One region of the Herbaspirillum sp. BH-1 genome, then DNA from elsewhere that is predicted to be linked to it. Evidence: riboswitches for the same ligand, from Rfam matches in the RefSeq annotation. Region 1 holds a riboswitch; the other holds the start of a gene.

Region 1 (9,922 bases):
CTTGTGCGCCTTGACGTTGCGCTTGATCCAGTTGGCAAAGCCACGGTCTTCTGCCTTCAGACGTTCATATTCCGCATCCACGGCAGGAAGGTTTTCGTAGGCCGGGTCGGTGAAGAACTTGGCCACGCGCTGCAGTTCTTCCTCGGTCAGGGTGGAGGGGCCGTCCTTGATGTCGGCCCATTCGGCCTCGACCTGGCGCGCAAATTCCTCGGGGCCGATGGCCTTGACCAGGATCTTGATGCGGGCCTTGTACATGTTGTCGCGGCGGCCATGCTGGTTGTAGACGCGCAGGATGGCTTCCAGGTAGGACATGGCGTGCTTCCAGGGCAGGAAGTCGCGGATGACGCTGCCCAGGATGGGGGTACGACCCATGCCGCCGCCGACCAGCACGCGGAAGCCCACTTCGCCGGCCTCGTTCCTGATCACGTGCAGGCCGATGTCATGCACGGCGGTGGCGGCACGGTCTTCGGCCGCGCCGCTGATGGCGATCTTGAACTTGCGCGGCAGGTAGGCGAACTCGGGGTGGAAGGTGCTCCACTCGCGGATCAGTTCGGCGTACGGGCGCGGGTCCACGATCTCGTCGGCGGCCACGCCGGCCAGCTCGTCCGAGGTGGTGTTGCGGATGCAGTTGCCGGAGGTCTGGATGGCGTGCATTTCCACGCTGGCCAGCTGTTCCAGGATTTCCGGGGATTCTTCCAGCTTGATCCAGTTGAACTGGATGTTCTGGCGGGTGGTGAAGTGGCCATAGCCGCGGTCGTACTTGACGGCGATCTCGGCGAACTTGCGCAGTTGGTTGGAGGCCAGCATGCCGTAGGGGATGGCGATGCGCAGCATGTAGGCATGGCGTTGCAGGTATAGGCCATTTTGCAGGCGCAGAATGCGGAATTCGTCTTCGGCCAGCTCATCCGACAGGCGCCGACGCACCTGGTCCCGGTATTGTGCGACTCGCTCTTTGACGATCAGGTGATCGTATTGGTCATAGCGGTACATCTTGTTTTCCCTGTTAACGTCTTGATGGGCGACCCGTGAAGCGAGGTGCGCCCGATTGAAAATCAGCCTACCAAATCAGCTTGACTGCAACGCTCGTCAGCGTAATGGCCAGCAGGCCACGCAAGAATTTCTCCGGCACAGCCCGCGCCGCGAGCGAGCCGATGGTGATGCCCGGTACCGACCCCAGCAGCAGGGTGGCCAGCAATTCCCAGTTGATCGACCCCAGCCACCAGTGACCCAGTGCGGCAATGGCGGTCAGCGGGACGGCATAGGCGATGTCGGTGCCGGCGATCTCGGCCGGCGTCAGGCGAGGATACAGCAAGACCAGCAAGGTCGCGCCCACCGCACCGGCGCCGATGGAGGAAATGGTCACCAGCGTGCCCAGCAGGACGCCGGCGGCAATGGTGGCATTGGCCAGGGTGGCGCCTTGCAGCTGACGTTGCGGATGGGCATTGAGCCAGGCCTGCATGCGCGAACGGAACAGCAGTGCGATCACGGTCAGGAACACCGAGATGGCGATCGAATAACGGATGGTCAGGGCGATGCCGTCGCTGACGGCGCCGAAATGCTTCAGCAGCAGCGTAGTCACCAGCGCGGCCGGCAGGGCGCCATAGGACAGGCGACGTACCACGTCCCAGCGCACCGTCCCCTTGAAACGGTGGGCCAGCGTGCCGGCGGTCTTGGTGGCCGAGGCAAAGGCCAGGTCGGTACCGACCGCCACGGAAGGGTGGATGCCGAACAGCAAGGTCAACAGGGGCGTCATGAGCGAGCCGCCGCCGACCCCGGTCAGGCCGACCAGCAGTCCTACGGCAAATCCGCTTACTACATAAGAAACAGTCATAACACCTCGCCCATTAGTCTGCGAATCGTAATAAACTTATGTTTCAAACCAAACTACATAGTATTTATTTGCTTATATACGCCTTTGGCATATGGAAATGCGGCAAATGAGGCAGGCGGACGTCGCAAATACAAACGCAAACGCACATGCGGACGCCGCGCAAGGTAGAAGCGAAGGAATTTCCACATGAATCTTCATCAGTTCCGTTTCGTACGTGAAGCGGTAAGGCAGAACTTCAACCTCACCGAGGCCGCCAAGGCGCTCTACACCTCGCAGCCAGGTGTCTCCAAGGCCATCATCGAGCTGGAAGAAGAGCTGGGTGTGGATATCTTTACCCGCCACGGCAAGCGCATCCGTGGCCTGACCGAGCCGGGCCGGGCGGTATTGCGCTCGGTGGAGCTGATCATGCAGGAGGTGGATGGCCTGAAACGCATCGGCAAGGAGTTCGCCGCGCATGACAGCGGCAGTTTTACCATCGCCACCACCCACACCCAGGCGCGTTATGCCTTGCCCAAGGTGGTGCAGGCCTTCACCCAGAAGTATCCGAAAGTGCATCTTTCATTGCTGCAGGGCAATCCCAAGCAGATCACCGAGATGGTCCGCAACGACCAGGCCGACATCGCCATTGCCACCGAAGCCCTGGCCTCGGGCGAGGGGCTGGTGTCGCTGCCCTGCTATCAATGGGAGCACGTGGTGGTAGTGCCACCCGAGCACCCGCTGCTGCAGTCCAGGAGCCTGACCCTGGAAGAGATCGCGACCAATCCGCTGATCACCTATGACTCGGCCTTCAGCGGCCGCAGCAAGATCGATCACGCCTTCTCGTTGCGCCAGTTGAAGCCCGACGTGGTGCTGGAAGCCATCGATGCCGACGTCATCAAGACCTATGTGGAACTGGGCATGGGCGTGGGCATCATCGCCGGCATCGCCTTCGATGCCGAGCGCGACCGGGGCCTGCGGGCGATTCCGGCGGGCCACCTGTTCGGTACCAATGTCTCGCGCGTGGCCTTGAAGCAGGGCGCCTACCTGCGCGGCTATGTCTATACCTTCATCGAATTGCTGGCACCGACCCTGAACCGCAAGCTGATCGCCCAGGTGATGGAGGGAGAGAAGGACATGTACGAGCTCTGAGCCCGCCAAGGGGTTGAGGACAAGACAAAACGGCCGGATCGATGACGATCCGGCCGTTTTGCCTTGTCCGTACTGCAGTGCGGCTTATGCCACGGCAGTGCGCTCCATGTCGCGGCAGCCGTCCAGCAGGAAGGACAGGCCCACCACCAGCACCAGTTCGCCCTCGGCCGAGCGGGCCGTACCGGTGATGCCGGCCGTGTGGATCGCGGTCAGCGGCTTGATCACCAGGTCGGCCGTGCCTTCCACCGATTCCACCCCCAGGATGTAGGGATGCGGTACCGCCATGACGATGCCCACGCGCTCATTGCCCGGCTCGTAGCCCAGGACCCCGGCCAGCGAATTGACCGGCAGCGGACGGCCCTGGTCGCGCAGCACCGGCGCACCGCCGACCTCGTCGAAGGTCTCCGGCAGTTCCACCACGCGTTCGACCACCGCCATCGGCAGGGCCAGTGGGGCGCCGGCGCAGCGCACCAGCATGGTCGGGATGATCGACAGTTCGATCGGCAGGCGGATCGAGAACTTGGTCCCCTTGCCGATGGTGGAGTCGATGCGGATGGTGCCGCGATGCTTTTCCACGGCGGTCTTGACCACGTCCATGCCCACGCCGCGTCCGGAGACGCTGGAGGCCACTTCCTTGGTCGAGAAACCGGGCAGGAACACCAGTTGCAGCGCCTCGTCCGAGGTCAGCGCCTGGTGTTCGGTGATCAGGCCCTTGGCCAGCGCCTTGTTGCGCAGCATGTCCGGGTCCATGCCCTTGCCGTCGTCGAACACTTCGATCATGACGCTGCTGCCGGCCTGCCAGGCGTGCAGCGAGATGGTCGCCTTGTTGGACTTGCCGGCGGCGGCGCGGTCCACTTCGATGCCGTGGTCCAGCGAGTTGCGCAGCATGTGCACCAGCGGGTCGTAGAGGCTGTCCACCACCACGCGGTCGACTTCGGTATCGGCACCGGTGATGACCAGGTCCACGTCCTTGCCCAGGTCCTTGGCCAGTTCGCGCACCAGTCGCGGGAATTTCTGGAACAGTCGGCCCACCGGCTGCATGCGGGTGGACAGGGTGGCACGTTGCAGTTCGCTGGAATAACGCGAGGCGCGGCCCAGGGTTTCGGCCAGGGTCGACATCAGCGCGGCGGCCGTGCCTTCGAACTTGAACTGTTGCAGCTTTTCCAGCAGCACGGCGGCCTGGTTGGCGGCTTGCACCGATTCGCCGGCCACTTCCAGCAGGGCGTCGAGCTTGCCGGCATCGATACGGATGCTTTCTTCCTTGGCGCCGCCGCCCGAGTCACTGGCACGACGGTTGTGCTGGGCGGGTGCTGCAGCCTTCGGTTCGCCATCGGCAGCCGGGGTGGCGGCCGGAGCTGCCGCTGCAGCCACAGGGGCTGCTGCCGGCGCGGTGTCGGTCGCAGCCTCAGCCGCAGGTGCGGCCACTGCGGCGCCTGGCACCAGGGCCCGGTACAGCGCGGGCCAGTCCAGCTCGCCATTCTTCATCACGCTGGCGCTGCCATCGACGCTGGCCGCCGGGGCGCTGGCGGCTGCCGCAGCCACCGGCGCGGCCGCAACCGGTGCCGCTGCAGCAGGGGCGGCGGCCGGAGCCGCATCACTCTTGCCTTCGATGGCCTGGGTCAGGATGTCCTTCAGTTCGGCCGGCATCGATGCCAGGCTGTCGGGCGCGGCGCCATTGGACAGTTCGTTCAACTGGTCGGCCACGAAGCCGCTGGCCTGCAGCGCTGCTTCGATCGCCAGCGGCGTCACCGGCGCCTTGCCGGTACGCAGGGCGTCGAACAGGTTTTCGGTCAGGTGGCAGGCCGACACCATGGCCGGCAGGTTCACGAACCCGGCGCCGCCCTTGATGGTGTGGAAGGCGCGGAAGACCGCATTGAGGATTTCAAGGTCATCAGGATGTCGTTCGAGCGTCAGCAGATGCTCTTCCACGTTGGTCGCCAGCTCCAACGCTTCAACGACAAAATCCTTGAGCATTTCGTCATCCATTAGAACCCCAGGCTGTCGAGTAAGTCGTCCACATCGGTCTGGCCCATGGCGGTACCCGGCGAGGCGGGGCCGTTCATCAGGGTAACCGGCTTTTCTGCCTCGATCTGGGCGCGCACTTCAGCCGGCGCATTGTCGCGCAGCAATTGCGCCAGTTCGCGTTCGGCGGTGGCAGTGATGCCCACGATCTTCTTGATCAGCTGGCCGGTGATGTCCTGGAAGTCCTGGGCCATCATGATTTCCAGCATGCGGGCCTTTTCCGCTTCGGTCGATTCGATCACCGAGGTCGAGAACTTCTGCGAGTCGCCCGCCAGTTTCTTGAATTCTTCGATGTTCAGCTGGCCGGCATAGAGCTTGGCCCAGCGGTCGTTGATGTCCTTGGCCTGCTCCTGCAGTCGGTCCTGCGCGGGCATGCCGGAGTCCAGCGCATTGAGCACCTTGTTGGCGGCCTGCTCGGTCAGGGTGGCGATGTGTTCCAGGCGGTTCTGGGCGTCGCCGATCTGCTCGGCCACGTCGGTCAGGGAGCGGTCGTAGCCCAGTTCGCGCATCGAATCATGCAGCAGACGGACGATGCCGCCCAGGCGTTCATACATGGGCTTGTCGCTCTGATCTTCCTGCGCCTGCTGGGCATCGTCGCCCGCGCCGGCTGCCCCACCAGCGGCACCGTCGGCCGCGCCAGCCTCGCCGGCGGTCATGCCCGGTAAGGTCTGTGAGGAAATTTCGTCAAACAATGCTTCCAGATCAACGTCGTCGCTCATGATTACTGATTCTCCCAACAAATGTGGTGCGCTCGGCGGCGCACTGCTATGCAAAGTTGCCCGTAGGCGGATCAAATGCGTCGTTCCGGGAGGCACAGCAACCGTCCCATCCGGGATATCCAATAGATATCGGCAGGCAAGGGCGGAGTCTGAAGGCTCGCAGACCACGACAACGATTCAGGGATGACAGGTGAGGCCAGCGGACCAGACGGTCAGCGGGTCGACGATGCCATGGCGCCGAGTATAGGGCCGGGTACAGCCATCTCATCGGCCAAACAGCGAGTGAAATCCCCCCATTTGTTTCGTTTTTTCGCCCCTTGTGGCAAGCCGGCTCGGGGCGTCTCTCCGAAATAAATTCGTAAAAAATCGAATTTTTTCGATATAAGTTCGAATTCTATCTGGCTTTTTCTTGAAAGCAATACGCATGCCGGGCTTGTGCTGATTTACATCAGGATGGCCCGTGGTCTTGCATTTGGCCGCTTTTTGCCTTGTATTTGGCGGGCGCCGGCCTGTCGCGACTTGTGATGCCCGCCCGGCACGCCTACAATGGCGCCGTTTTGGTGCCCGCCGGCGCGTTCTTGCCGGCAGTTAAACGGGAAACACGCACCAGTTCGGTTCGCAGCATGCGGGCGGGGCTGGTCAAGGTGTGCTGCCCCCGCAACGGTAACCAGGCGCCGGCGATACAGTGACACCGTGACGAGACGTCGCGTGTTGCCGGCAACACCATCCCCCATGCCACTGTGCAGGTTCCGTGTCCGGTTCAATCGGCCAGCGCTGGCCGGCTGACGTACACGGCGCTGCATGGGAAGGCCGATGGTCGTGCCTGCAGCCCGGAGACCGGCCAGAACGGGAGGAAACTGCGCGTGGCGATGCCGGTGCGGCTTCCGTTGATTCCGGCCCGCGGGGAAGCAGGCCGGACCACTTCACCGAGTCTCTTTTCCATGCATAACGTCATTTCCCCGGCCAGCCACGGCGGCCAGCGTCCCCTTTTTGCGCTCAGCCTGGGCAGCACCCTGATCCTGTCGGCCCTGGCGCAGACATCCCTGGCCGCGAGCGGCACCCCGGCCACCGACCCGGCGGCCGCACTCGCGCCGGTGGTGGTGTCGGCCTCGCGTTTTCCCAATGACCCGACCTTCCCGCCGGTGGCGGCCACCGTCATCACTGCCGAGCAGATCCGAGAAGCCGGCATCGACAATGCCAATGAAGCCATCCGCAAGCTGGGTGGGGTGTATGGCCGCCAGAGTCTGGCCGGGCCCAGGGACTTCCCGCTGGACCTGCGCGGTTTCGGCACCAATGGCGACCAGAACATGGTGGTGCTGCTGGATGGCGTGCGCATTTCCGAAAACGAACTGAGCACGCCGCTGCTGTCCTCCATCCCCATCGAAAACATCGAACGCATCGAGATCGTGCGTGGCGGCAGCAGCGTGCTGTATGGCAGCGGCGCCACCGGCGGTACCATCCAGATCATCACGCGCCGGCCGCAGGCCAACAGCGGCCACGGCACCGTGGTGGGCGAGGTCGGCAGCCAGGGGCTGCGCGGCGGACGGGCGCTGGTCTCGCGCGGCTGGGACAACTTCTCCATCGACGCCAGCTATGCCAAGTCGCGCAGCGACAACTGGCGCGACAACGCCCAGTCCAGCCAGGAAAACCTCAGCTCCACCGTGCAGTGGTTCGCCAGCGACTGGCGCTTCGGCCTGCGCGCCACCCTGTCGCGTGCCGACTTCGGCCTGCCCGGCAGCCTGACCCAGGCACAGTACGAGGCCAATGCCCGCCAGACCAGCAAGCCGCTGGATCGCGGCTCCTACGACAACGACAGCGTGACGGCCTTCCTGGAACGCCGCTTCGGCGCCTTCGATGTCGCCGCCGAGCTGGCCCACCGCGAAAAGATTTCCCGCTCCAGCTATGTCAGCAGCGCCTCGAGCGCCCAGGTCAATATCCGTGGCACACAATTTTCGCCGCGCCTGCGTCATGTGATCGACCAGGGGGCGTGGAAGAACGAAGCCATCGCCGGCATCGACCTGAGCGAATGGACGGCCTATAACAACGCCAGCTATGGCAACAGCGACGCCGCCCAGCGCTCCAAGGCGCTCTACCTGCGCGACGAAATCGAATTCGCCCGCAATGCCCGCCTGGCCGCAGGTGTACGGCGCGAAGTGTTCAACCAGCAGAGCGACTCCGGCTTGTACGACCGCAACAGCGCCGTCAATGCCTGGGACCTGCAGGCCAGCTATGCGCCGCTGCCGCTGCTGCGCGCCTTTGCCAAGACCGGCCAGAGCTATCGCCTGGCCACGCCGGACGAAAACGGCTACACCGCGCTGCCCACCGGTGCCGTGCTCAAGCCCCAGGTGTCGCACGACCTGGAGCTGGGGGCCACCCTGGGCAAGACCGGGCAGCAACTGACGCTGCGCTGGTTCCGCCACCGTCTGCGTGACGAGCTCTATTACGATCCCACCGCCAATGGCGGCTTCGGTGCCAACAGCAACCTGGCGCCGACCCGCCATCAGGGCGTGGAAGTGGAGGGGCGGCTGCAACTGACCGAAACCCTGGGCGTGAACGCCACTTACCAGCACATCGACGCCCGCTTCGAGGAGGGGGCCAACAGCGGCAAGCAACTGGCGCTGGTGCCGGCCAATACCTTCACCACCCGGCTCAACTGGAAGTCCGGCCAGCACAGCGCCGATGTCGGTGCGCGCTGGGTGGACCGCCAGCGCATGGGCAACGATTTCGCCAACACCTGCGCCAAGATGCCTTCCTTCACCACCTTCGACGCCCGCTACGCCCTGCGCGTGAGCGCCTGGGAATTTGCCCTGACCGGAACCAACCTGGCCGACCGCAAGTATTACTCCCAGGCCTATGACTGCAGTGGCGGTTCGGTCTCGGGCATCTACCCGGAAGACGGCCGGGCGGTAAAATTCACGGCCCGCTATGACTTCTGATGCGGACTGCATGAATTTTCCTTCCTGATCCTAGCCGCCGATGCGACGTTTCCTCCCCGTGCTGTGCACCTTGCTGCTGCTGTCCCTGCTTTCGCTGACGGCAGCGGCCTTGTGCGGCAGCACGGGTTGCCTGCGTCCCTCGGCCTCGGCCGATACGGTCTCGCTGCTGCTGTCCCTGCGCGTGCCGCGCGCGCTCACGGCCTTTGCGGTGGGCGCGGCACTGGCCTTGTCGGGCGCATTGATGCAGGTGCTGTTGCGCAATCCTCTGGCTGACCCTTATGTATTGGGCCTCTCCGGTGGTTCGGCGGCGGGTGCTCTGCTGGCCATGTTGGCGGCGCTGCATCTGGGCTGGCCGGTACAGTTGGCGACCGCCCCGGGGGCGCTGCTGGGCGCGGCCGTGGCCATGCTGCTGTTGTTCGGCCTGGTGCGCCAGTCGCTGCGGCATCTGGCCATTTCGCCGCTGCTGTCCAGCCAGCGCCTATTGCTGACCGGCGTGATGCTGGCGGCTGGCTTCGGTGCGCTGATTTCCCTGGCCTTGTCGGTGGCCCCTGACGCGCAATTGCGAGGCATGGTGTTCTGGCTGATCGGCGATCTTGACGATGCCCGCTTGCTGCCGGTGACGGCAGCGGTATTGATACTGGCCTTGCTGTGGGCCTTGCGCTATGCACCGGCGTTGAACCTGCTGGCGCGAGGCGATGCCTTTGCCCAGTTGCTGGGCGTACCGGTGCTGCGGTTGCGGGTGATGGTGCTGTGCACGGCAGCGGCCTGTACCGCCATGGCGGTGGCCATGGCCGGCACCATCGGGTTTGTCGGACTGGTGGTGCCGCATGGCCTGCGCCTGTTGATCGGCAACGACCAGCGACTGCTGTTGCCCGGTGCCATGCTGGGCGGCGGCGCGGCGCTGACCCTGGCCGACCTGCTGGCGCGCACCGTGGTCGCCCCGGTGCAGTTGCCGGTGGGCGTGATCACGGCGCTGATCGGGGTACCTTGCTTCCTGTGGTTGCAGGCGCGGGGGCGTTCATGAGCGCGCCAGCTTCTTTCATACTGCAGGCGCAGCAGGTGTCGCTGCAGGTGGGCTCCCGTATCCTGCTGGAAGGTTTGGACTGGCAGGTGCGACCCGGGGAATTCTGGTGCGTGCTGGGCCGCAACGGCATCGGCAAGAGCACATTGCTGCACGCCGCCGCCGGCTTGCAGCCGACCCATGCCGGGCAGTGGCAACTGCTGGGGCAGCCCCTGCAAGGCCTGTCGCCGGCGGAGATGGCGCGCCATCGCGGCCTGCTGCTGCA
Region 2 (9,922 bases), on a different contig from region 1:
CATCGACCACGAAGACGATCAGGTTGGCGCCTCGGCCGCTGCGCACCTGGCGATGCAGGTCTTCGCGGGTGACCTGCAGGCGCTCGCCGCCCTCGCCTGCCAGGGCAGCCCGTACGGCGGCGCTGCGCAGTGTAGCACCGACGGCCAGGCGATCCGGATTGGCGTCCGGCACGGCGCGCAGGGCGCTGCCCCGGCTGGCGTCGGCCACCGCGCTGCGGCGGCCGCTGGTCGTGGAGGCCGGAAAGCTCGTGGTGGGCGTGACCACGCTGATCTTGCGGGCCGGACCGGCGGCGCCGATGGCGAAGGTCTGCTGGGCACCCTCGCCTTCTCCATTCTGTTGTTCTTGCTGCTCTTGCTGATCCTGCGGTTCCTGCCCTTCCTGTTCATCCGGGGCGGTATCGGGTGGTGCGCCTGCGCTGCCCTGCCCCTGGCTTTCCCCCTGCGCCTGTCGCGCCTGATCGACCAGATCGTCGAGCTTGTCCTGGTCCATGCCGCTCTGTTCGAAAGGCTTGCGGCGACGGCGGTGTGGCAACACCAGGAGCGCGGCGGCGCGCACGTCGTCGGGCGTCACGCGCGCGCGCGCCTGCAGGGCGGCGATGGCGCGGGCGGTCTTGTGCATGACGATGTCGGCGCGCAGGCTGGCCACCTCGAACTCGCAGCAGAGATGGCTGATCAGCTCCAGCATGGCGTCGTCCAGCGCCACGCCGGGCAGCAGGCGCTGGGCCTGGGCCACCTGGGCGCGCAGGGCATCCTGCTGGGCCTGCCACTGGCTGGTGAAGGCCTGCGGGTCGGCCTCGTAGGCGATGCGTCGGCGCACCACCTCGGCGCGTACTGACTTGTCGGTGGGCGCCGTCACTTCCACCATCAGGCCGAAGCGGTCCAGCAGTTGCGGGCGCAGGTCGCCCTCCTCCAGGTTCATGGTGCCGATCAGGGTGAAGCGCGCCGGATGGCTGACCGACAGCCCTTCTCTCTGTACCGCATTGACGCCCATGGCGGCCACGTCCAGCAGGACATCGACCAGGTGATCGGCCAACAGGTTGACTTCATCGATATAGAGGATGCCGCGATGGGCCGCCGCCAGCAGCCCCGGCTGGAAGGCGCGCTGGCCGCCCTGCAGGGCTAGCTGCAGGTCCAGCGAGCCCAGTACGCGGTCTTCGGTGGCGCCCAGCGGCAAGGTGACGAAGGGAACCTCGGCCAGCGTGGCGGTGGGTGGCTCCTGCGCGCTGCAGACCGCACAGGCCGCAGCGGGCTGGCCGGGCGCGCAGTTGAAGGCGCAACCGGGCGTGCGCAGGATGGCCGTCAGCACCTGGGTCAGGCCGCGTGCCGCGGTGCTCTTGGCGGTTCCCTTGTCGCCGCGCACCAGTACGCCGCCGATGCCGGGATCGACGGCGCACAGCAGCAGCGCTTCTTTCAGCAGGGGCTGGCCGACGATGGCTGAAAAGGGATAGCCAGGATGGTGATGGTGGTGGGCCGCGCTCATTGCATGTCCTTGGTGTGTTCACTGCCACGCACGGTTTCGCCACGGGCTTCGAGCAGGGTTTCGCTGTGCAGGTAGAGGGCGCGCAATCGTTCCAGCGTTTGCGCATCCGGCTCCTGCCACATGCCGCGACTGGCGGCTTCCAGCAGGCGCTCGGCGATGGCGTTCTGGGCCCAGGGGTTGGCCTGTTCCAGGAATTCACGCATGGCCGGGTCGAAACCATAGGTCTCGGCCAGTTGTTGGTACATCCAGTCGTCCAGCACCTGGGCGGTGGCGTCGTAGCCGAACAGGTAATCGACGGTGGCGGTCAGTTCCAGGCCACCTTTGTAGCCATGGCGACGGATGCTGGCCAGCCACTTGGGATTGACCACCCGGGCGCGGAAGACGCGCAGGGTCTCTTCCTTCAGGTCACGCACGGCGGCGCGTTGCGGGTCATGGCTGTCGCCGAAGTAATGGCGCGGCTGCTGGCCCGACAGGGCGCGGATGGTGGCGATCATGCCGCCGTGGTACTGCAGGTAGTCATCGCAGTCGAAGATGTCGTGCTCGCGATTGTCCTGGTTATGCAGGGCCACCTGCACCCCGGCCAGGCGCTGGCGGAAGGCCTCGCGCTGGTCGGCGCCCTGCACCTTGCGGCCATAGGCGAAGCCGCCCCAGTTGATGTAGGCCTCGGCGAAATCGGCCTGGTCCTGCCAGTTCTTTTCCTGGATCAGGGGCAGGATGCCGGCGCCGTAGCTGCCGGGCTTGGCGCCGAAGACGCGGTAGGCCGCCTGGGTGGCGGCCTCGGCCTGGCCCAGCCCGGTTTGCAGGCCCTGCTGCAGGTCGCGCAGGTAGTGCTTGCGCACGAAGTTCATGTGTTCCGGCTCGTCGGCGGCGATGGCCAGTTGCACGGCGTCGTCGATGAGTTCGATCAACTGCGGGAAGGCGTCGCGGAAGAAGCCGCTGATACGGGTGGTGACGTCGATGCGCGGGCGCTGCAATTCTTCCAGCGGTACCAGCTCGACCCCGGCCACTTGCCGGTTGCCGGCGCGCCAGAGCGGGCGTGCGCCCATCAGCGACAGAATCTGGGCGACATCGTCGCCGTGGGTGCGCATGGCGCTGGTGCCCCAGATGCTGATGGCCACGCTTTCCGGGTAGTCGCCGCTTTCGCGATGATGGCGCGCCAGCACTTCACGCGCCAGTTGCTGACCCACGCGCCAGGCCGATTGCGAAGGGACGCTGCGCGGATCGACCGAATAGAAATTGCGGCCGGTGGGCAGGATGTGCGCCATGCCGCGCGTGGGCGAACCGCTGGGGCCGGCCGGGATGTAGCCACCACGCAGGCCGCTGAGCAGGTTGCCGATTTCTTCGCTGGTCTGGTGCAGGCGCGGCACCAGCTGTTCGCAGGCGAAGGCCAGCACACGGCGCAGTCCGCTGGCCTGGTCCAGCGTCGTATGCGCGGCCGGGGGCGTGGTCCGCTTCACCGGCGCAGCCGATGGACGGGCCAGCGCGCGCATGCCGCCCAGCACGCTGCCGGCGCTCTTGCCCAGGGCGGGTTGCAGGCGCGGTCGCTGCTCGGGACTGGCCTGCTCCAGCGCCGCGAAGACGGTTTTGAGTACGCGGTCGATGGAGTGGACGGCGAAGTTCTGCTGCTGCAGAGCCTGCATCAGCGCAAGGCACAGGGCGTCGATGGCCTCCAGCGCATCGGCGCGGGTGACGATGGCGCGACCGGCGCAACGGGCCAGGGCGTCGTCGATGTTGAGGCGACGGCCCTTGTGTTCCAGCAGCATGTCCAGCGACAGGCCGAACAACCGTGCCACCTCTTCCTGCAGACCCGGCAGGTCCTGATTGGGCAGGCGGACCAGGGCCACCAGCATGTCGGGCATCTGTGCCTGATCGGGCATGCGGCCGAGGATGTGCAGGCCGTCGCGGATCTGCGCCGCGCCCAGTTCGCAGAGGTAGCCGTCCAGATCCTCGATCAGGTGCGCCACGCCGGCGCCGTCCAGTTCGGTCAGGGCGTGCGGGAGTTCGCCGTCTTCGTGCGGGTGGTCGTGATCATGATCGTGGTGAGCATGATCGCCATGATGGTGATGGTGGTGTGCATGTCCATGGCCGTGATCGTGGTCATGATCATGGTCGTGATGCAGCAGCTTGTACTGCAGGTCGGTATCCAGGTTGGTCTGCCGCACCAGTTCCCAGATCTGCTGCTGCAGCAGCGGCAGCTTGGCCGGGTCCAGCACTTCGACCTGGTAATACTCGTCCACCAGTTGCGTCAGCTCGGCCAGCGCGCCATAGCTGTCGGCGGTGGTCATCGGCGGCGTCAGATGGTCCACCACCACGGCGTGGGCGCGGCGCTTGGCCTGCGAGCCCTCGCCGGGGTCGTTGATGATGAAGGGATAGAACAGCGGCAGGTCGCCCAGCAGCGCATCGGGGAAGCACTCCTCGGACAGGCCCACGCCCTTGCCGGGCAGCCATTCCAGCGTGCCGTGCTTGCCGACGTGGACGATGGCGTCGGCGCCCCACTCTTCGTCCAGCCAGCGGTACAGGGCGTAGTAGTGATGGGTGGGCGGCAGGTCGGGCTGGTGGTAGATGGCGTCCGGGTCCATGCCGTAGCCACGGGGCGGTTGCAGGGCGACGAAGGCATGGCCCAGGTCGAGGCCGGCGATGGCCAGGTGCTGCTCATGCACATAGGCCTGGCCGGGCGCGGCACCCCACTGGCGCTCCATCCTGGCCTGCAGGGCCGAGGGCAAGGCGGCGAACCATTGCGCGTAACGGGCAGCGGGAATGCGGGCGGCGGCGCGACGCAACTGGTCTTCGGTGAGCAGGATGTCGTCGTAGGAACAGCGGTCCACCAGTTCATGGATCAGCGCGGTACCGCTGGCCGGCAGGTCGGCGATGGCGTAGCCGTCGGCCTGCAGGGCGCGCAGCACGGCCATCAAGGACTCCGGTGCGTCCAGCCCGACGGCATTGCCGATCTGCGCGGCCTTGCTGCTGGAATTGGTGAAGATGAAGGCGATGCGCTTGTGCGCATTGGGCGTGGTGCGCAGGCGCACCAGCCGCTGCGCTAGGCCGGCGATGCGATGCACGCGGTCCGGCAGCGCCCGGTACTGCACAGCGCCGCTGTCGGTGACTTCCTTGAAGGACAGCGGCACGCCGATGATGCGGCCATCGAACTCGGGTAGCACCACGTTCATGGCGGCGTCCAGCGGGTTCATGCCGCGCGTGGAATGCTGCCACTGGTCTTGCGTCATGCCGCTGGTGATGGCTTGCAGTACCGGCAGGTCCAGCTGTTCCAGTACCGAGACCGACCAGCCGGCCGGAGTGACGCCACCGGCGGTGATCTCGCCCATGGCGAAAGAGGTGGTGTTGATGATCAGGTCCACCTGGCCGGCGCCGAAGTATTGCAGCGCGGGTGGCAAGGCGGCGCCGCTGGCGGCCGACACCCGCAGCGAGGACGTGAAGACTGGCAGCACGTCCAGTCCGCGGGCTTCCAGCGCGGCCACCAGCGCGTCGATGAAACCGGTATTGCCCGAGAGCCAGTGCGCCCGGTAAAAGATGATGCCCACGGCCGGCTTGCCGGCGGGCGCGCGGGCGCGCAGGGTCAGCCAGTCGGCGATGCCGGCATCCTGCTCCAGGTCGGGATGGTAGAGGCCGTGTTCGGGGAGTGCCTGTGCCGGTGCATAGCCGTAGCCGCTCAGCAGCAGGCGGTCGGACAGGCAGCGCAGCATCTGCGCCAGGTTGACGCTGCCGCCGCCGTTGAAATAGGCCAGCGCCTGCTGCTGCGCATCGACCGGCGCGGTGGAGGCGGCGGCCAGTTCGGCATCGGGCTCGCCGGTGCCGGACAGCAGGATCAGCTGCCGGCCCTCGGCACGCGCCACGCGCAGCAGCTCGGGCAGGCCATTGACGGCGCCCAGACGGCCAAGGATGCGCAGCACGATCACCTGCGCCGCCGACAGCTCTTCGCGCAGCATGTCAGCCAGGGTGCGGCGCGGCTGCCCGTGTTCATCGGTGTCAGCGTGCAGGCCTTGCAGGTCGTAGCCGGCCACCGGGGGAAAGTCCGCCGGCAACTGGCTGCGGGCGGCGGCCAGCATGGCCAGATCGGTCGGGGCGTGGGTGAGCAGGACGATCTGCGGACGGGCGGCTGAGGTCGCTGAAGTGGCTGATTCAGACATCGCTGCGCTCCGGTTCGGGATGGACGTCGCCGCTGCCCAGGCGATGGAAGACCAGGTCGCTGACTTCGCGTCCGCCTTCGAGGTGTTCCACCACCACGCGCTCGATGGCGCTGGCGTCTTCGCAGCGGTACCACACCCCTTCGGGATAGACCACCACCACCGGCGCCTGGGCCTTGCAGGCCACCATGCAATGGGTGCGGGTGCGCTTGACGCGCAAGTCGGGACGGGCGTCGATCTGCTCGCCCAGGACGCCGAACATGGCTTCGGCCAGGACACCGTTCTCGGTGCAGCGCGGGCCGACGCACATGAGCACGTGGCGGTGATGAGTTCTCATTGCTTCACTTTCAGAGGCGCCGCGACGCTATCGGCGTTGGCCGGACAGCCAACGCCAGACGGTTCAACCGAACCGGCGGTAGAAGAAACCGGTCAGGCCGCCCAGGGCCAGCCAGAACACGGCATTGGCCATGGCGGTGGCGCGGATGAAGGCTTGCGCCAGCTCTTCCGGCGCGGCACTGCCATGCAGCTCGGGTTGCGGCGCGCCGACCAGGTGCGGCACCACCAGCAGCAGTACGGCCAGGACCTTCCACCACCAGCCACGGCCGAACACGAACAGCCCCAGGCTGGCGGCGGTCATGACCGCCGTCATCACCCACCACAACTGGCGTGCGTGGAGGGGCGCGGCCAGGGTGCCCGGCACTTCCGGCGGCAGGCCCAGCGAGGGCGCGACAAAGAACACGCCATAGCCGGCCAGGCCCCACAGCAGGCCGCTGCGCCAGCCGACACGGCGACCGCTGATGGCAAAGGCGGCCACCAGCATCAGGGCGAAGCCGACTGCCATGCTGACGTTGGCCAGCACGGTATAGCCGGTGCGTTCGGCGCCGTCAGCCGGCTCCCAGGCGTTGGGGTCGTGCTCATGTGCATCGCCGTGACTATGGGCCGGGGTGCCGGCCGCATGCTCATGCGCCGGGGCGGCATCATGATCATGGTCATGGGTAGCGGCGGCGGCCGGGGCAGCCTCTTCGGCCGCTTTTTCATACTGCTCGGCCTGGAGGATGATCTTTTCGACCTGGAATTGCTGCACACCCGACAGCAGCACGCCCGACAAGGCGCCTGCCACCACCACGGCCGACGCCATGCGCCGGAAGACGGTCCAGTTCATTGCACGCTCCTCAATGGCAGGGGAAACCGGCCGAATGGCGCCCGTCGTGGGCGGCATTGTGCAGCTCGACCTTGGAGGCGAAGCCGGCACCGTAGATCAGGGCCACGCCCAGCACAAAGGCCAGCAGCGACGGCGCGATGCGATCGCGCCAGACATGGCTGCCGGCGTGGGAGGATGAAGTGGTGCTGCTGGCATTGAGACCGGAGGTGGTGGACATGCGCGTTCCTTGGCTGGATGGATGGAACGGAGAAAGCCACACGTGAAGCGCCCATGCACGATCCGGTCGTCCACGGACGACGCTGGCCAGGGCCTGCTCGGAAACATGATGGAAGCTGTCCGCATGATCGCCCTCCGCGAATCATTGAAGAATTTGCCACTGGCCGGTCTCCGGGCTGGCGGGATGAAGTCTCAAGGTCTGAGGCTTCGCGGACAGGCGCCTTCCCATGCTCAGGCACAGTGGCGTAGTGCGTGTCCTTCCTCGCTTACCGTTGCGGGGGCAGCGCCGGCATTGGCCGCACGTGGTCGCGTGGGCCGCACCGGCTTCCCGTTTGAATCCCTGGCGCGGCTGCGCGCGGGATACCAGAAGCAATGCTAGGGGCGAAGTATAAAGGCGGGGGGCCGGTTGGGCAACACGGCGCTCAGCGGGCCGGGTCGGTCGTGGCTGGCGGCGGGGTGGCCAGTTTGTAGTAGAGATGGAGGTCGCCGCCCATGCCGAACGGGATACGTCCCACGAAGACCGCACGGAGTTGCCTGCCGCCCCGTTCTCCGCGCAGTTCCATCAGGCAGAGGTAGCGCTGGCCCAGGTGGCTCAGCAGGGCGAAGGAGGCCTCCTGCGGCCGCTGCACGGTGGACGCTGTCTCCGCGCCGAGGGCGATGGCGCGGTCGATGTAGCCGCGATGGGAATTGACGAAGAGGTAATCACCGGCGCCGGGGTTGCCGCTGGCATAGCCGATGCGCCAGCGGGAGTTGTCGCCATCGGGCAGGTAGAGGCGGTAGGGCGACAACGGGCCCTGCTCCAGCATCTGCACCCGGCCGGCGATAGGGTCGACGCCGACCTGGCCGTGGCCGATGCGGTCGACGCTCAGACAGGTATCCAGCACCACATCCGGCAAGGACGGGGCGGCCGGACTGGCCACCATGCAGATGAACAGCAGGGCCAGTGGTACCGAACGCCGCAGCGGTACGCACCAGCGACAGACAGCGTTAAGGCAGCAGGTGCAGCGGGTGCAGCAGGTCAAGAACTGGCTCCAAGATCGTGCAACAGGACGGCACTGGCACACCCAGCCCCGGATTCGCCGCCATCGTTGCAGATGTGAATTTTCTTTCATATCAGAAAATTCTGAATGAACATGAGGAAAGCCTGCCTGACCAGATGGATGCCACGCCTAACGCCCTGAACGCGGCTCCTGGATGATGCCCTCGAACAGTTTCAGGGCCACGAAATGCCATTGCGCCGACTCGACATCGTAGAGCGCGACCTGATTGACCGGCTGCCCCGGTCGCGCCGTGCCCGGGATGCGCCGGATGGCCTGCAGCGCCTGGCGGTGACGCTCGGCGTCGCTGGCGGCCAGCATCCGGGCGTGCGATTCGGCGTGGGCGAACAGGCCAGCCTGCTCCCACAGGCGTTCATGGCATTCCAGCACAGGCAGCTCGATGCGCAGATGGATGGCATCGATCAGGGGCGATATCACTGCGCTGTGCGCCGAGGACAGGCGCAACAGCCCGCCATCGCGACGCACCACCAACTGACCGTCGTGGGCGCCCCAGGCCACGTGCAGGCAGTAAGGCAAGCGTTCCGGCTGGTAGATCAGCAGTTCGTCAGGGGTGAAGGCGGAGGCTGCCATGACCTCGTAACGGTCGGGCGCCAGGGCATGCCAGGCGGCGTCGATACAGGCCTCGAAGGGAGAAAGGTAGACCACCATGGCGTTGGTGCCGGGGCCGTTGCCATTGTCGCGGGTGCGCTCGCACATCACCTGGCACAAGCCATCGGCACTGGCCAGGCCGGTGGCGCGGATCAGCACGTAAAGCGGTGTAAGGGTCTGAAGCAGGTGCCGACGGTGACTGCGACGGCGGCCAGGGTGGCCCGGGTGCCCGGGGGCAATGGGTAGCTGATAATCGTCGGACAAGGCCTGCACTCCTCTGTGAAAACGGGGGGTGGTCAGCCGGAAAACCGGGATGGATGCCTGTGGGAAGTGTTACCAGCGATGCTGCAAGCTGCCCTGCCCGATCCGTCCGTACCTGCTGCCAAAACGGCATGTTTTCACAGTTGTAAGGCACTTGACATGGGAATTGTCTGAATGACGCAAGGTTTCGATGCAAGCCGTTCGCGGTCACCGTGATTCAGAATTCACGCTGACCAGCTGCAGGCCCCTGCAGACGATTTTTTACTTCAGTTTTTACATTATCAAGCTGAATAGCTATGCGCAGTTCGGCCTCCGCGAGGTCCGTCTTCCTGCGCCCTCTTCTGCCCGAAGGACGAAAAATGCAGGCGCGGCCGGATCCGGCGGCGCCTGCAGTGTACTCATGAGGCCAGCATGACGCTGACCAGCGCTACATCCCAGCCCTACATCCGTATCGGCTTGTCGGACGGGCGCGGGTTCAGTGGCGGATCTTCCACCGGGACCGGATCGTCGTCCGGCAGCTCCGGCGGGGGCAGATGCGGGTCGTGCGCAGGCGGGGTTTCCTGGGGCGTATGCAGGGCGATATTCAATGGGCCTCCTTGGACGATGTCGATGGCACGCTGCTCGCCGCAGCGCGAGCTCCTGGTGAAATCAGCGCTGTGCAGTGGGGTTCTGGTGAGGAATCGGATCCTGCGGCGGCGTCGGGTCCAGTGGCGGGACTTCCACCGGGGGAGTGTCCTGGGGCTTGTGCATGTGATTCTCCTTGGGAAAAACGGGGGGTGGGTCGGCACCGGGTGCCGGCTGTTCGGGTAGCACGCCATCGTCGGCGTTGGACCATGGGTCCTCGGTGCCGTCGGGTTCTACCTGGCCAGGATGCGGCACGGTCGAAGACAGTGCAGTATCTTCAGGCTTAACGCCCGCCACGCTACCGGGCGGCCTGAGCAAGGCCGCTTCAGGCGCGGCCGACGGGTGGGAATGAGACTGTTCCATGCGATCCTCCTTGCCGGGCTGGAATGGA

What was found. A riboswitch is a leader RNA that binds a small molecule or an ion and turns the genes downstream of it on or off. The one in region 1 is predicted to bind cobalamin.
Region 2: it holds a riboswitch for cobalamin, as region 1 does, so the genes downstream of both, HBH1_RS17405 (CbtB domain-containing protein) here and HBH1_RS21605 (TonB-dependent receptor family protein) in region 1, are expected to answer to the same signal.

The regions. Positions count from the first base shown of each region.
Region 1 is NZ_PKOI01000022.1:43,577-53,498, forward strand. Features, by position in the region: gene HBH1_RS21580 (nitrite/sulfite reductase) at 1-990, opposite strand, end outside; gene HBH1_RS21585 (sulfite exporter TauE/SafE family protein) at 1,058-1,831, opposite strand; gene HBH1_RS21590 (CysB family HTH-type transcriptional regulator) at 2,018-2,959, shown strand; gene HBH1_RS21595 (chemotaxis protein CheA) at 3,044-4,945, opposite strand; gene HBH1_RS21600 (protein phosphatase CheZ) at 4,945-5,700, opposite strand; cobalamin riboswitch at 6,242-6,561, shown strand; gene HBH1_RS21605 (TonB-dependent receptor family protein) at 6,642-8,636, shown strand; gene HBH1_RS21610 (FecCD family ABC transporter permease) at 8,677-9,660, shown strand; gene HBH1_RS21615 (ABC transporter ATP-binding protein) at 9,657-9,922, shown strand, end outside.
Region 2 is NZ_PKOI01000014.1:2,127-12,048, reverse strand. Features, by position in the region: gene HBH1_RS17425 (putative cobaltochelatase) at 1-1,480, opposite strand, end outside; gene HBH1_RS17420 (cobaltochelatase subunit CobN) at 1,477-5,625, opposite strand; gene HBH1_RS17415 ((2Fe-2S) ferredoxin domain-containing protein) at 5,618-5,959, opposite strand; gene HBH1_RS17410 (CbtA family protein) at 6,023-6,784, opposite strand; gene HBH1_RS17405 (CbtB domain-containing protein) at 6,795-7,001, opposite strand; cobalamin riboswitch at 7,145-7,383, opposite strand; gene HBH1_RS17400 (hypothetical protein) at 7,423-8,022, opposite strand; gene HBH1_RS17395 (hypothetical protein) at 8,170-8,910, opposite strand; gene HBH1_RS25250 (hypothetical protein) at 9,348-9,494, opposite strand; gene HBH1_RS17390 (hypothetical protein) at 9,556-9,894, opposite strand.